4 regions of the Empedobacter sp. EJD.6dd genome follow, and region 2 is predicted to be linked to each of the others. Evidence: riboswitches for the same ligand, from Rfam matches in the RefSeq annotation. Region 2 holds a riboswitch; each other region holds the start of a gene.
What was found. Region 2 has a riboswitch for cobalamin ahead of AC2I98_RS10540 (TonB-dependent receptor). Riboswitches for the same ligand answer to the same signal wherever they lie in the genome.
Positions count from the first base shown of each region.

Region 1: linked by a shared signal. The riboswitch ahead of AC2I98_RS12010 (TonB-dependent receptor) and the one ahead of AC2I98_RS10540 (TonB-dependent receptor) in region 2 are both predicted to bind cobalamin.
Region 3: linked by a shared signal. The riboswitch ahead of AC2I98_RS12075 (acyl-CoA thioesterase) and the one ahead of AC2I98_RS10540 (TonB-dependent receptor) in region 2 are both predicted to bind cobalamin.
Region 4: linked by a shared signal. The riboswitch ahead of cobT (nicotinate-nucleotide--dimethylbenzimidazole phosphoribosyltransferase) and the one ahead of AC2I98_RS10540 (TonB-dependent receptor) in region 2 are both predicted to bind cobalamin.

Region 1 is NZ_CM170667.1:2,541,749-2,545,109, reverse strand. It holds gene AC2I98_RS12010 (TonB-dependent receptor) at 1-1,598, opposite strand, end outside; cobalamin riboswitch at 1,632-1,806, opposite strand; gene AC2I98_RS12005 (TM2 domain-containing protein) at 1,983-2,237, shown strand; gene AC2I98_RS12000 (pyruvate dehydrogenase complex E1 component subunit beta) at 2,396-3,361, shown strand, end outside.
Region 2 is NZ_CM170667.1:2,223,735-2,227,095, reverse strand. It holds rRNA gene AC2I98_RS10555 (23S ribosomal RNA) at 1-574, shown strand, start outside; rRNA gene rrf (5S ribosomal RNA) at 805-913, shown strand; gene AC2I98_RS10545 (cytochrome c oxidase assembly factor Coa1 family protein) at 1,417-1,860, shown strand; cobalamin riboswitch at 1,926-2,114, shown strand; gene AC2I98_RS10540 (TonB-dependent receptor) at 2,213-3,361, shown strand, end outside.
Region 3 is NZ_CM170667.1:2,553,275-2,556,635, forward strand. It holds gene AC2I98_RS12070 (LOG family protein) at 1-850, opposite strand, end outside; adenosylcobalamin (AdoCbl) riboswitch at 964-1,112, shown strand; gene AC2I98_RS12075 (acyl-CoA thioesterase) at 1,192-1,605, shown strand; gene tnaA (tryptophanase TnaA) at 1,727-3,103, shown strand; gene AC2I98_RS12085 (SDR family oxidoreductase) at 3,135-3,361, opposite strand, start outside.
Region 4 is NZ_CM170667.1:1,583,409-1,586,769, forward strand. It holds gene AC2I98_RS07455 (response regulator) at 1-1,422, opposite strand, end outside; cobalamin riboswitch at 1,569-1,699, shown strand; gene cobT (nicotinate-nucleotide--dimethylbenzimidazole phosphoribosyltransferase) at 1,801-2,802, shown strand; gene AC2I98_RS07465 (adenosylcobinamide-GDP ribazoletransferase) at 2,814-3,361, shown strand, end outside.

The DNA.
Region 1 (3,361 bases), 320 kb from region 2:
TTTTGTACAAAAGCAGATAACTGTTTGTAAGTATATTGCGCACTCGCAGTCCATTTATGATTTGGCGAATACATCAATTCTTTGTTTTTCGATTTATCTTTTGTTTTGGTAAATCCATAGGTCGTATGAAAAGAAAATGCATTCCATTTGTATTTTCCAATCACTTCCAATCCATAAGTTTCAGCTTTACTTATATTGCGAGGAACCCAAAAAGAGGAATTTGATTGACTTGGAATCCACTGAATCATATCATTCAAACTATTGTAAAAAATATTGGTTTGAATGTTTAGGTTTTTGCTGATAAAATCATTTCCAATTTCAAACTGATAAGCTGATTCTGATTTCAAATCTGGATTACCACCAGTTTTCCAAAACAAATCATTGTATGTCGGATTTCTAAAGTTCTTCGAAACATTTCCTCTTAATTGATAAAAATTAATCGGTCGATAATTGAACCCTAACGAATAGATGAAAGGATTTTGATATTTATCCGAAAAATCTTGACGAATACTCGCTTCGTATTTCAATACTTCTGATAATTTATGTTTCGCGATTAATGCAAAATTGAATGAATTTTGATCGCTTTTGCTTAAATTATTTCCACTTCCTTGACTGTAATTTGCTTCCGACAAAACAGCTAACTCGAAATTATGGGTCAATTGATGGCTCAAATAATATTTTAACAGATAATTATCGACTTGTAAATCATCAGAATAAGATGTGTGAATATTGTTAAAATAACTACTTTCTTCTCGTATATAAGCTAATTTTAATTGCGATTGCCATGTTTCATTTGGATTAAAATTCCATTCTGTCATTAGACGATAATCCTGATTTTTATATCCAGAAGGTGTTGAATTTGTATCAACTAAAGGAAATTCACGCTTTCCAAAATTGATCATCGAATAAAGTTTCAATTCATTTTTAGGATTAATTTTATACCCAAAATTTGCGTTAATTGTATTGAAATAATATTTTCCGTTCAAATTCTTCTTCATATGATTCGGAATTTTATAATCATTATCTGATTGATTTCGTTCGTAATCTACCGAAGAACTAAATTTTTCTGAACTATATTTTAATTGATATTTTCCCGACCATGTATCGTAACTTCCGTAACCTAAATTGATTTTCTGTTGAAAACCTTTGTTGTAATCAAATTGATTTAATAAATGAATTGTTCCTCCAATAGAACCTGTTCCATATGCTATACTTCCACCACCTGGTTTTACAAGAATTCCATCAAAAGAGTTGCTCGAAAATAAATTGAAATCTGTTTGACCAGTAGTTTGCGAATTAACATTTATTCCATTCCAAACGACAGCCGTGTGTGAAGCCAAAGTTCCACGAAAAGATGGTGAAGAAACCATTCCTCGACCATTTTCTTTAAAATAAATTGGTGTTTGAGCTTGTAAAACTTGAGTTAGTTGATTAGGGGTTTGTTCTAAAATGCTATCATTTAATTTGATGACACTTTGAGATTGATAATGATTTTTAAGAAAAATATCATTCATAATCAAAGGTTTCAAACTGATGGTATCTGTCTGTGCAAAAGCAATTCCTGCAACCAAATTAAAACAAAGAAAAAATTTTTTCATATTAAAATCTGTTTTTCCTCCGAAAACATTTTCTATTATTAGTTAATTATGGCAGGTTTCCTGACTTATTCTAATCTTTTTATTCTTCTTAATTCTGAATGAATTTGAGAAAAAAGTGTATAGAATTTACAGTTGCGGGGACAGTTTTGGAATTGAACCAAATTCCCTTTTAACTCACTCTTTGAGCACCATTTTGTGCAAATGTAAACAAAAGCGTTTGATTTTATAATAAGTAGATTGTTAAATCGTTAACCTTAAATTAATACCAGATTTATTTTATTTGTACAATATTCAAAATCATTATATCTAGTGATTTTTAATAAAGATGAAGAAATTAAATTTGTAACCAACAACAACAATTTTTTATTTAAAAACTTTAAGACTATGGAAAACAATCAGCCGTACAAATCAGAGAAAAAACTTATTGCAGGAGTTTTAGGAATTATTTTAGGAGTTTTTGCTGTACATAAATTTTATTTAGGTTACACAAAAGAAGGAACAATTCAATTAATTTTAAGTCTTGTAACATGTGGTACTATTGGTAGTTTGACTGGATTAATCGAAGGGATTATCTATTTAACTAAATCTGATGAAGAGTTTGACAAAATATATGTAGAAGGACACAAAGGTTGGTTCTAAAAATCGAATTACATTCTTTTTTAAATATTTTAATCCCAAAAAAATCTAAAGTTATTTTTGGGATTTTTTTTATTGAATCAATTCGTTTTAAATAATTCGCAAGTTTTTTATTACATTTGCTTTAGGAAAAAATATAATAAAGAACGAAATCGCATAAAATGGCAATAAAAACATTTAGAGAAGTAATCGCAGAGGCAATGAGTGAAGAAATGCGTCGCGATGAATCTATTTTTTTAATTGGAGAAGAAGTAGCAGAATACAACGGTGCTTATAAAGCTTCGAAAGGAATGTTAGACGAATTTGGTCCAGAACGTGTAATTGATGCACCAATCGCAGAAGCTGGTTTTTCTGGTATCGCTATTGGTTCTACAATGACAGGATGTCGTCCAATCGTAGAATATATGACTTTCAACTTCTCGTTAGTGTCTATTGATCAAATTATCAATAACGCTGCAAAAATTTATCAAATGTCAGGAGGACAATTCAACTGTCCAATCGTATTTAGAGGACCTACTGCTTCTGCAGGACAATTAGGCGCAACACACTCTCAAGCTTTCGAGAATTGGTATGCAAATGTACCAGGTCTTAAAGTAATAGTACCTTCAAACCCTTACGATGCAAAAGGTTTATTAAAATCTGCAATTCGTGATAACGATCCAGTAATTTTCATGGAATCTGAACAGATGTATGGAGATAAAATGGAAATGCCAGACGAAGAATACACGATCGAAATTGGTAAAGCTGAAATCAAACGTGAAGGAACAGATGTTACATTAGTTTCTTTTGGTAAGATTATTAAGCAAGCTTATATCGCTGCAGATGAATTGGCTAAAGAAGGAATTTCTGTAGAAGTGATTGACTTACGTACAGTTCGTCCATTAGATTATGATACAATCTTCAAATCAGTTAAGAAAACAAATCGTTTGGTAGTTTTAGAAGAAGCTTGGCCGTTTGCTTCAGTAGCATCTGAAATTACATATATGGTACAACAAAAAGCATTCGATTATTTAGATGCACCAATCAAACGTATTACAACTAAAGATACATCAGCACCTTATGCTCCAAACTTATACGAGACTTGGATTCCAAATGCAAAAGATGTTATAGAAGCTGTAAAATCAGTT
Region 2 (3,361 bases):
CCGTGCGTAGAGTGTAATGGCATAAGGGTGCTTGACTGTGAGACCTACAAGTCGATCAGGTGCGAAAGCAGGACATAGTGATCCGGTGGTTCCGTATGGAAGGGCCATCGCTCAAAGGATAAAAGGTACTCCGGGGATAACAGGCTAGTCTCCCCCAAGAGCTCACATCGACGGGGAGGTTCGGCACCTCGATGTCGGCTCGTCACATCCTGGGGCTGGAGAAGGTCCCAAGGGTTGGGCTGTTCGCCCATTAAAGTGGCACGCGAGCTGGGTTCAGAACGTCGTGAGACAGTTCGGTCTCTATCTGTTGTGATCGTTAGAAGTTTGAGCGGAGTTGACTCTAGTACGAGAGGACCGTGTTGAACAAACCTCTGGTGTATCAGTTGTGCCGCCAGGTGCACCGCTGAGTAGCTACGTTTGGAAGAGATAAGCACTGAAAGCATATAAGTGCGAAACTCGCCGCAAGATTAGACTTCTTTAAAGGGTCGTTGTAGACTACAACGTTGATAGGCTATAGATGTAAAGGCAGTGATGTCATAGTCGAGTAGTACTAATTACCCATAGACTTTTTCTTAAAAAGTAGAACGAATCAGATAAGTTGATTTCAAATCAACAAAATATTAATAAAGATTAAATACTAACATTGATTTAATCGTCATAGAGAAGGTTAGTTAATCTTATTTGGATTAAAACATGTAATACCAAAGATTGTGTGAAGGCTTTACGCCTAAAGCTTTAAGCTTAATGCCTAGAGCTTCTGATAATGTCAACATATAATAGGAACTAATACCTATTTAAAAATATTAGGGTGACTATAGCTGCAGGGCTCACCTCTTCCCATTCCGAACAGAGAAGTTAAGCCTGCCTGCGCCGATGGTACTGTTACTTACGGGAGAGTAGGTCGTCGCCAGTTTTTATTAAGATCCTCAAGATTTATTTCTTGAGGATTTTTTTGTGGTTATACGTCGCGCTTTAGGCTGAACGTTTTAAGCTTTACGCATCTCCAAACTATGTTTTATAAAACAAGAAGCTTGCTTTCATCCAACAAGAGGCTTCTAATTAGTCAACGAGAAGCTTCTTCTTGATAAAATGAAAGCTTCCTTTTTACAACTTACTCAGAACTTGAAAACACCCTTATGATAGTTTAACTTCTACTTCTATTCTGTAAGTCTTAAATCTTACGTCTTATAACTTATAACTTATAACTCAAAACTTAGAACTCAACCCGCGTTAGGGATAGTAGTGGAAATCCTTTTGTTTTTTGTACTTCGACAAGTTTAGCAACCCCAAAAAACAAAAGATTGGAACGGATAGCCCGACCGAGCTACACGAAAGACTATTTTTTATTATCGAATGATTATTAGCGAGGAACGCCCAAAAATAATTATATTTGATTTACTTATAATAATTTAGATTATGGAAGAAAATCAATACGATAATCAATTACTACCTAAAGAAAATTGGTTTAAGCGAAATTGGAAATGGTTTGTACCAGTAGGCTGTCTTACATTTGTTATTCTTTTTATTGGATTAATTGTAGGTGGTGCTTTTTGGGGTATTAGTAAAATTACTTCTGATAGTGATGTTACTAAACATGCAATGAATATCATTAATCAAAATCCTGAAGTAAAGGAAAAATTAGGCACAGATATAAAGACTGATGGAATGTTTAGTGGAAATATTTCGGTAACAAACAATACGGGCGAAGCTAATATTACAGTTCCAATAAAAGGTACAAAAGGCACTGGTTCAGCTATAATTGTTGGTGAAAAAGAATTTGATAAATGGAATTATGAGAAAATCGCTGTTCAGATAGATGAAACAGGAGAAGTAATTCAGATAAATAAAGTAAAAGAGTAAGCTAACATAGAGTTAGCTTTTTTTGTTTTGTTTCAGATTAAATTTTTTATTCAAAATAATAACTTTACTTTTGACTAACATTTGGTGCGAACTTAATTGTTCGGTAACAGGGAATCAGGTGAAAATCCTGAACAGACCCGCTGCTGTAAGCTCCATAATTTTTTAGAATTATATTTATCCACTGTCATTTTTGATGGGAAGGATTTCTAAAAAAGGAGTAAGTCAGAAGACCTACCAAAATGATATATGTTAACAGCTTTCGGGGACTAAAGCGTGAAGAACAATTTTTGGATAGGTTTACCTCTCTATTATACTTCATACACTCTCGTTAGCAACAGTTGATTAGTGCTAAATGAGAAATCTAAAAACTATAATTTATTGTTGCAGCTTGATTTTACTTTCATGTGGCATTGCCTCTGCGCAAATAATTCGTGATAGTATTTTAGAGCTTCAACAAGTCGAAATTTCAACAATTAATAACAAATCAGTAGTTCCAGTTCAGGAATTGAAAGGAGAGCAGTTACAGGCTTTAAATAGCCATTCTGTGGCAGACGCTGTTCGTTTTTTTTCTGGTGTACAAATAAAAGATTACGGAGGTGTTGGTGGTTTAAAAACAATTGATGTTCGTGGAATGGGGTCGCAACATGTTGCAGTATTTTATGATGGAATTCAATTAGGAAATGCGCAGAATGGAATTGTTGATTTAGGAAAGTTTTCGTTGGATGATATGGAAGTCATTTCGTTATACAACGGTCAAAAAAGTAACATTTTTCAATCTGCAAAAGATTATGCATCAGCTTCGGCGATTTATTTAGAAACAAAGAAGCCTATTTTTAGAAATAACAAAAGAACTAATATCACAATTAGATATAAATTAGGATCTATTCAATTAATTAATCCTTCAACACGAATTGAACATAAGATTTCTGATCGATTATCAGCTGTTTTAAGTGCAGAATATATCAAAACGAATGGTGTGTATAAATTTCGTTATCAACGCAAAAATTTAGATGGTTCCACAGCTTATGATACCGTTTTAAGACGTCGCGATGGACAAGTTGATGCGAAGCGTGTAGAATTGGGGTTATTCGGGAAAGGAAATCAATCGAATTGGAATGTAAAAGGTTATTTGTTTGATTCGGATAGAGGAATACCAGCATCAATTGTCCGTGGACGTTTAGATGGTCGTGGACAAACATGGGTAGATAAAAATTATTTTGTTCAAGGAAAATACGAAAAACGTTTCAAGAATTTTCAATCCAAGATTAATGCAAAACTTGCATACGATTTTACACATTTTACAGACACTGTTTCTACGGTAAAAAATGAAAATAAATTTATTCAACGCGAATTTTATATTTCATGGGCGAATGTATATGCTATTAATGATAAGTGGGATGTGAACGTTGCAACGGACTATCAGTTTAGCAATTTAGATGCCGATTTAAAAGAATTTTCATACCCAACCCGTCATATAAATTTGGTTGCTTTTGCTTCAACT
Region 3 (3,361 bases), 330 kb from region 2:
TCGAAAAGTATTTTGCAATATTTGTTGCAAATAAATTACTTGGCTCGTGACCATAAAACCAAGTAGGAATTGCTAAACTTTCTGCCCCATTTGGATAAAATTCTAAAACTTTCTGTGCATTCGTCATAAAGTTTTTTGCTAGATATTCCGTTTTATTGTCGTCTACAAAATCTAAATCAGCCAAAATATTAATTGCATTCATTAAATCTTCATCCGAATAATTTGCCATATATGCACCTAAATTTGATGCTTCCATAATACCTGGACCCCCACCAGAAACTACAAAATATCCTTTTTCAGTTGCTAATTTTGCTGCTTTAGCTGTTTCGTTATAAAATTCAGAATTACGCGCAGTGGAATGTCCTCCCATAAAACCAACCACTTTTTTCTTTGTCATTCCGTTTTCATCATATTCTAAAATTCTACGCAAACCATCATCAATTGAAAGATCATGTAAACGCTGTGCTAATGCTTCTGAAACAGATGGATTATATTTATGTTTCTTAAAATGCTTGTAAATTTTCAAATCAATGCTTTGATCATTATTTGGATCATAACCTTGCATCAACTCTTGCCAAGTATATAATTTACCACGATATGGGTTATAAGGAATTGCTTCGAATTTCGGATAAATAAATGCGCCACGTTCTATTAAATGAATAGCTTCATTTTGCTTAAACTTACATCCTAAGAAAGATGTATTACATAAGTTATACTCTTCCCAATTTACTTTTTGACGTAAAAAACTTACATCTTGTATAACTTTATTAGTCAAATCATTTGTCTGCTCTACTAATTCGTTCCATTCGGTTAGATTATGAATTAAATCTTTGATTGGTTTTATTTTCATTTCTTAAACTTCTTACTTCATATAAATTTCGGAAGTTGAATTTACACGAATTATTCCAAACCGGCGAATTCATCAGAATAAATCTTAAAATTTCATTTTTCTAATTTATATTTGCACCATATTCGTACTCAAATTATTGGGGAATCGTGTGCAAGTCACGAACTGTCGCGCAACTGTAAATCAATTTGTTTGATAAGTCAGAGTACCAATAGTTGAGATAATCATTAAAATAAACTTTCGCGAAAAAAGTAAAATTATGTGTATGAAAACATCAAACCACCACAAAAATACATTATCACAAAAATTAATTTAAATAAAAAGTAACGTGTAAATATATGATAATGGAAGTGGACAAAACACCAAGAGAAGAGTTGATAGAACAACGTATCATCAATTCTGAAACTCGTATTTTCAAAGCTGTTTTTCCTGGAGATACAAACCACCACAACACCATGTTTGGAGGTTCGGTAATGTATTTAATGGATGAAATTGCTTTTATGACGGCAACTCGTTTTTGTCGTAAACCTATTGTTACAGTAAGTAGCGATAAAATTGATTTTAAGCACTCAATTCCTGCAGGTACTATTGTCGAAATGATAGGAAAAGTTGTACGCGTAGGACGTACAAGTTTAGATGTGCAAGTTGATGCTTATATTGAAAGTATGTATAGAGATGGACGAGATAAAGCAATCTCTGGAACATTTACGTTAGTTGCGATTAACGAAAACAAAAGACCAGTTCCTGTTATTGACTAACAACGAGCTATAGAAAAATTTAAAATCCTTTATCTGTTTGATAGAGGATTTTTTTATGTTTTTAATTAATTAATTGATAATATTCTAAAGGTTTCTTAGTTTTACACTAAACACAAAAAGAATGAAATTACCTTTTGCCGAGCCATTTCGAATAAAAATGGTCGAAGAAATTTATCAATCTACTCCCGATGAACGTGAAAAGTGGATAGAAGAAAAAGACTACAACCTATTTAATCTCGAAAGCCACAAAGTATTTATTGATTTATTAACTGATTCTGGAACTGGAGCAATGTCTGATAAACAGTGGTCTGAAATGATGACTGGAGACGAAAGTTATGCTGGTTCTCAATCGTTCCTAAAATTAAAAGAAACAATCAATACCATTACAGGTTTCAAATTTCTTTTACCTACGCATCAAGGTCGTGCAGCAGAAAATGTATTGTTTTCGGCTCTTGTAAAAGAAGGTCATGTTGTTCCTGGAAATTCGCATTTTGATACAACAAAAGGACACATCGAGTTTAGAAAAGCACATGCCATTGATTGTACAATTGATGAAGCTTTTGATAGTGAATTAATTCATCCATTCAAAGGAAATATCGATTTACAGAAATTAGAAAATGTATACAAAGAGTACGGAAAAGATAAAATTCCATTCACGTTAATCACTGTTACATGTAATTCTTCTGGAGGACAACCTGTATCGATAGAAAATATTCGTCAAGTGCGAGATTTATCAAATCAATATGGAATTCCTGTCTTTTTTGATGGAGCTCGTTTTGCAGAAAATGCATATTTCATCAAAGAAAGAGAAGAAGAATTTAAGCAAAAAACAATCAAAGAAATTGTTATCGAAATGTTTTCTTACGGAGACGGAATGACGATGTCTGCAAAGAAAGATGGTTTGGTAAATATAGGAGGTTTTATTGCACTGAATAACGAAGAGATATATAAAATTTGTGGAAATTTTGGAATTATCTATGAAGGATATTTAAGTTATGGAGGTTTAGCTGGACGTGATTTAGCTGCTTTAGCACAAGGTTTACAGGAATCAACAGAATATTCTTACTTACAATCGCGTATCAAGCAAATTGAATATTTAGGGAATAAATTAATTGAATTTGGAATTCCAATTCAGCAACCAATTGGCGGACATGCTATTTTTGTTGATGCAGTCAAGTTCTTACCAAATGTACCACGTGAAGAGTTTCCTGCGCAAACATTAGGAATTGAATTGTACAAAGAAGCTGGAATTAGAGGAGTTGAAATTGGAACTATTTTAGCGGATCGTGATCCTGAAACAAGAGAAAATCGTTATCCAAAATTAGAGTTATTGCGTTTGGCAATTCCAAGACGTACGTATTTCCAAAGTCATATGGATTATATCGCTGTCGCATTGAAAAATATTTTTGATCGTAGAAACGAAATCAATTCTGGTTATGAAATCACTTGGGAATCAGAGATTTTAAGACATTTCACTGTAAAGTTGAAAAAGAAATAAAACAAAAAAGACCTCTAATTGAGGTCTTTTTTTATTTTGTTTTCGTAGGACGAACTTCTATTTTACTTGGTAAAACATTCGGATTCATTTTTAATAAATCTACAACCATTTGACCTAAATCTTCTGGCTGAATCTTCCATCCATCTTCTGAGTTTGGTACATGATCATTAAAATTTGAAGTAACCGAACCAGGCATAATCGTAGTACATTTGATATTATAATTTCTCAAATCTAACATAGCCGCTTGTGTAAAACCAA
Region 4 (3,361 bases), 640 kb from region 2:
CTTTGGATAACTGCTTTTCGCTTCATAAAAATTAAGTGCAGTTTCTACATTTGGTTCAAAATCTGAATCTACTTCGTGGATTTTCTTCGTTGTATCAGCCCAAATTAATTTATTATGAACCAAATCATATTTCCAACCTCCAACATTTGCAACTTCGTAGGTATGATCTAACAATTGTCGCATACGATTAAGATCTCTTTCTAAAAGTGTTCGTTGTGTCATATCAATTGCTGTACTCATTACAATTGGATTTCCATCATTATCTTCATCCAAAATATTACTATACAACCAATATGTTAACGTTCCATCTTTCTTGATTAAGGTCATCAAACCAGAATCTTGCTTTTGTTTTGAAATTGTTTCTATATAAGTTTTATATTCCTTGTGATTTGTTTTTGGAATTAATTTTTTCAGGTTTAAATCTTCCGCTTCTTCATTCGAATAGCCCATAGATTCTAGTCCCTGCTTATTAATAGACAAAATTTTTCCTTCTAAATCGTGAATCGTCATTAAACCAAGCGAAGAATTGAAAAAGTTTCTAAATTTTCTTTCACTATTTTCAAGTTCAACTTTTTTAGAATGTTCAAGCGTAATATCTCGGCCAAAAAAGAAAATTTCATTCTCAATTAATGTACTCGATTTTGTATACCATTCTACTAATTTTTCTTCATTTGAATCGATTGTTGTCATCAAACATTTAAAATGTATCGAACCTGAATTATTTTTAAGATCAGCTAAAAACATTTTAACTTTATTTTGATCTTTCGCAGAAACAAAATCCAAAAAATTACTTGCTATTATATCTTTATTTTCTTTTGTTCCTAAAACTTCTTTAAAAGTAGGATTAACTGATTTTAACTCACCATTAATATTTGCAACTCCAATTAAATTATTTGAAATTTTGTAAATATTCTGAAAGTAAGCTGCATCTTTTTTACGTTTTTTACTAACTAATAATTTAGTAATATTTTTCCCTAATTGAATTAATAAACTTCTCTGTTTATCGCTCAATGTACGTGGATAATGATCATTCACACAAAGCGTTCCCAACGCATTTCCATTGTCATCAATCAACGGAACTCCTGCATAAAATTGAATATTTGCTGCTTTAACTCCTGCTATATTTTGTGCGGGTGCAAACTTGTTAACATCATCAATCACTAAAATCTCATCCTCCACCAAAGAGAATTGACAAATTGTTTGTTGACGAGGAACAACGTCTACTTCTATACCACAATTTGCTTTTATCACTTGATAATTTTGATCAAAAACAGAAACTAATGCAATAGGCGCATTACAAATTAAACTTGCTGCATTTGCAAAAACATCTAATTCTTCATCTTTATCATGTGCTTGCAAATTGTAATCATAAACCGCTTGCAATCTTTGCTTTTCGTTTCTAGGGATGGGATAATTTTCCATTAAAATTCAACTGTTTTAATAGGAAAGTAGAGATCGATAAAGATATTACTTAATTGTAAATATTTAAAATCTAATATTATTTAAAAATTTAGTACAACTGATTTTGAATTAAAAGAAAAAATAACAGGTGAAATTGTAATTGACGAAAATTTTGCACCACAAAAATAACTTTCTTACCTTGCTTGCTCAAAAGGGAATCGAGTGCAAATCTCGAGCTGTCGCGCAACTGTAAGTAGTGAAAAACTATAAGCCAGACCACTTTTTTAGATGATGCTTTCGCGATTGAAGCTCAATCAAAACTTCATATATTTTGATATTTGTTGAATTGATTGTCCTTGATTTCGAAAGCATTTTTTTATTAAAACTTAGTTTATTAAAATGCAAAAAGAAGAAATTCAACACATTATTGACCTCAAAACAAAACCACTTGGAGCCTTAGGTTTATTAGAAAAAATAGCGCTTAAAATTGGTTTAGTTCAACAAAAAAATCATTTAGAATTAATCAATCCACACCTTATTGTTTTTGCAAGCGATCATGGAATTGCTCAATCTGGTGTTAGCGCTTATCCCGCAGAAGTAACGCCACAAATGGTATTAAACTTTCTGAATAATGGTGCTGCAATTAATGTGTTTTGCAATCAAAATAAGATCGATTTAACAATAGTTGATGCTGGTGTGAATTATGATTTCGAAGATTATTCTATTTTGAAAGATAGCAAAATTGCCAAATCAACCAAAAACTTCTTGTACGAACCTGCAATGTCGTTGGAACAATTAGAACAATGTTTTCATCATTCAAAGAAAATTGTAGATAAGATTGCGCAAAATGGAACTAACATTATTGGATTTGGAGAAATGGGAATTGGAAATACTTCATCAGCAGCGATGTTAGTGCATTATTTAACTGATTTATCTCTCGAAAAATGTGTAGGACGAGGAACTGGATTGAATGATGAGCAATTACAAAACAAAATCAATATTCTTGCCCAGGCTAAAGAAACACATGGAAAAATTCTTGATCCAAAACAGATTCTAGCAACTTTCGGAGGTTTTGAAGTTGCACAAATGACAGGTGCAATGCTAGCTGCTTATGAACATAATATGTTATTAATGATTGATGGTTATATTGCTTCTGCAGCAATTTTAGTTGCGTCAAAATTAAAACCAGAAATATTGAATAATGCCATATTTTGCCATCAAAGTGATGAAATTGGACATCAATATTTGCTGAATTATTTCAACGAAGAACCTATCTTGAAAATCAATTTACGCGTTGGCGAAGGAACAGGTTGTGCATTGGCTTATCCAATTATTAAAAGTGCAGTTAACTTTTTTAATGAGATGGCAAGTTTCGAATCTGCAGGTGTTACAAACAAATAAACTGAAGTAGAATGCTAAAAAAAGAAATCACTTATTTTTTAACGGCGTTGATGTTTTTCACTCGAATTCCAATTCCGTTCAAAATTCCTTATAGCAACGAAATTATGAATCAATCTCAGAAATATTACGCTGCAATTGGTTTGTTAGTTGGCTGTTTCAATGCGATAATTTATACAATTTGTCAATTTATTTTGCCAATCGATATTGCGATAATTATTACAATGATTACAAGTGTTTTGTTGACTGGCGCCTTTCACGAAGACGGTTTTACAGATGTTTGCGATAGTTTTGGAGGTGGTTACGGAAAAGAAAAAATCATGACGATTATGAAAGATAGCCGAATTGGTGCTTATGGCGTAATTGGTGTTATCTTATTATTGTTACTAAAATTTACGTCATTGGTACATATTGCCGAAAATAATTTTTGGCTAATGATTTTCACTTTAATTTCTGCACATTCTGTTAGTCGATTTTTCTCAGGAATGATGATTTACACACACGAATATGTGACTGATATTGATAAAAGCAAATCAAAACCAATGGCAAATAAGGCTTTACC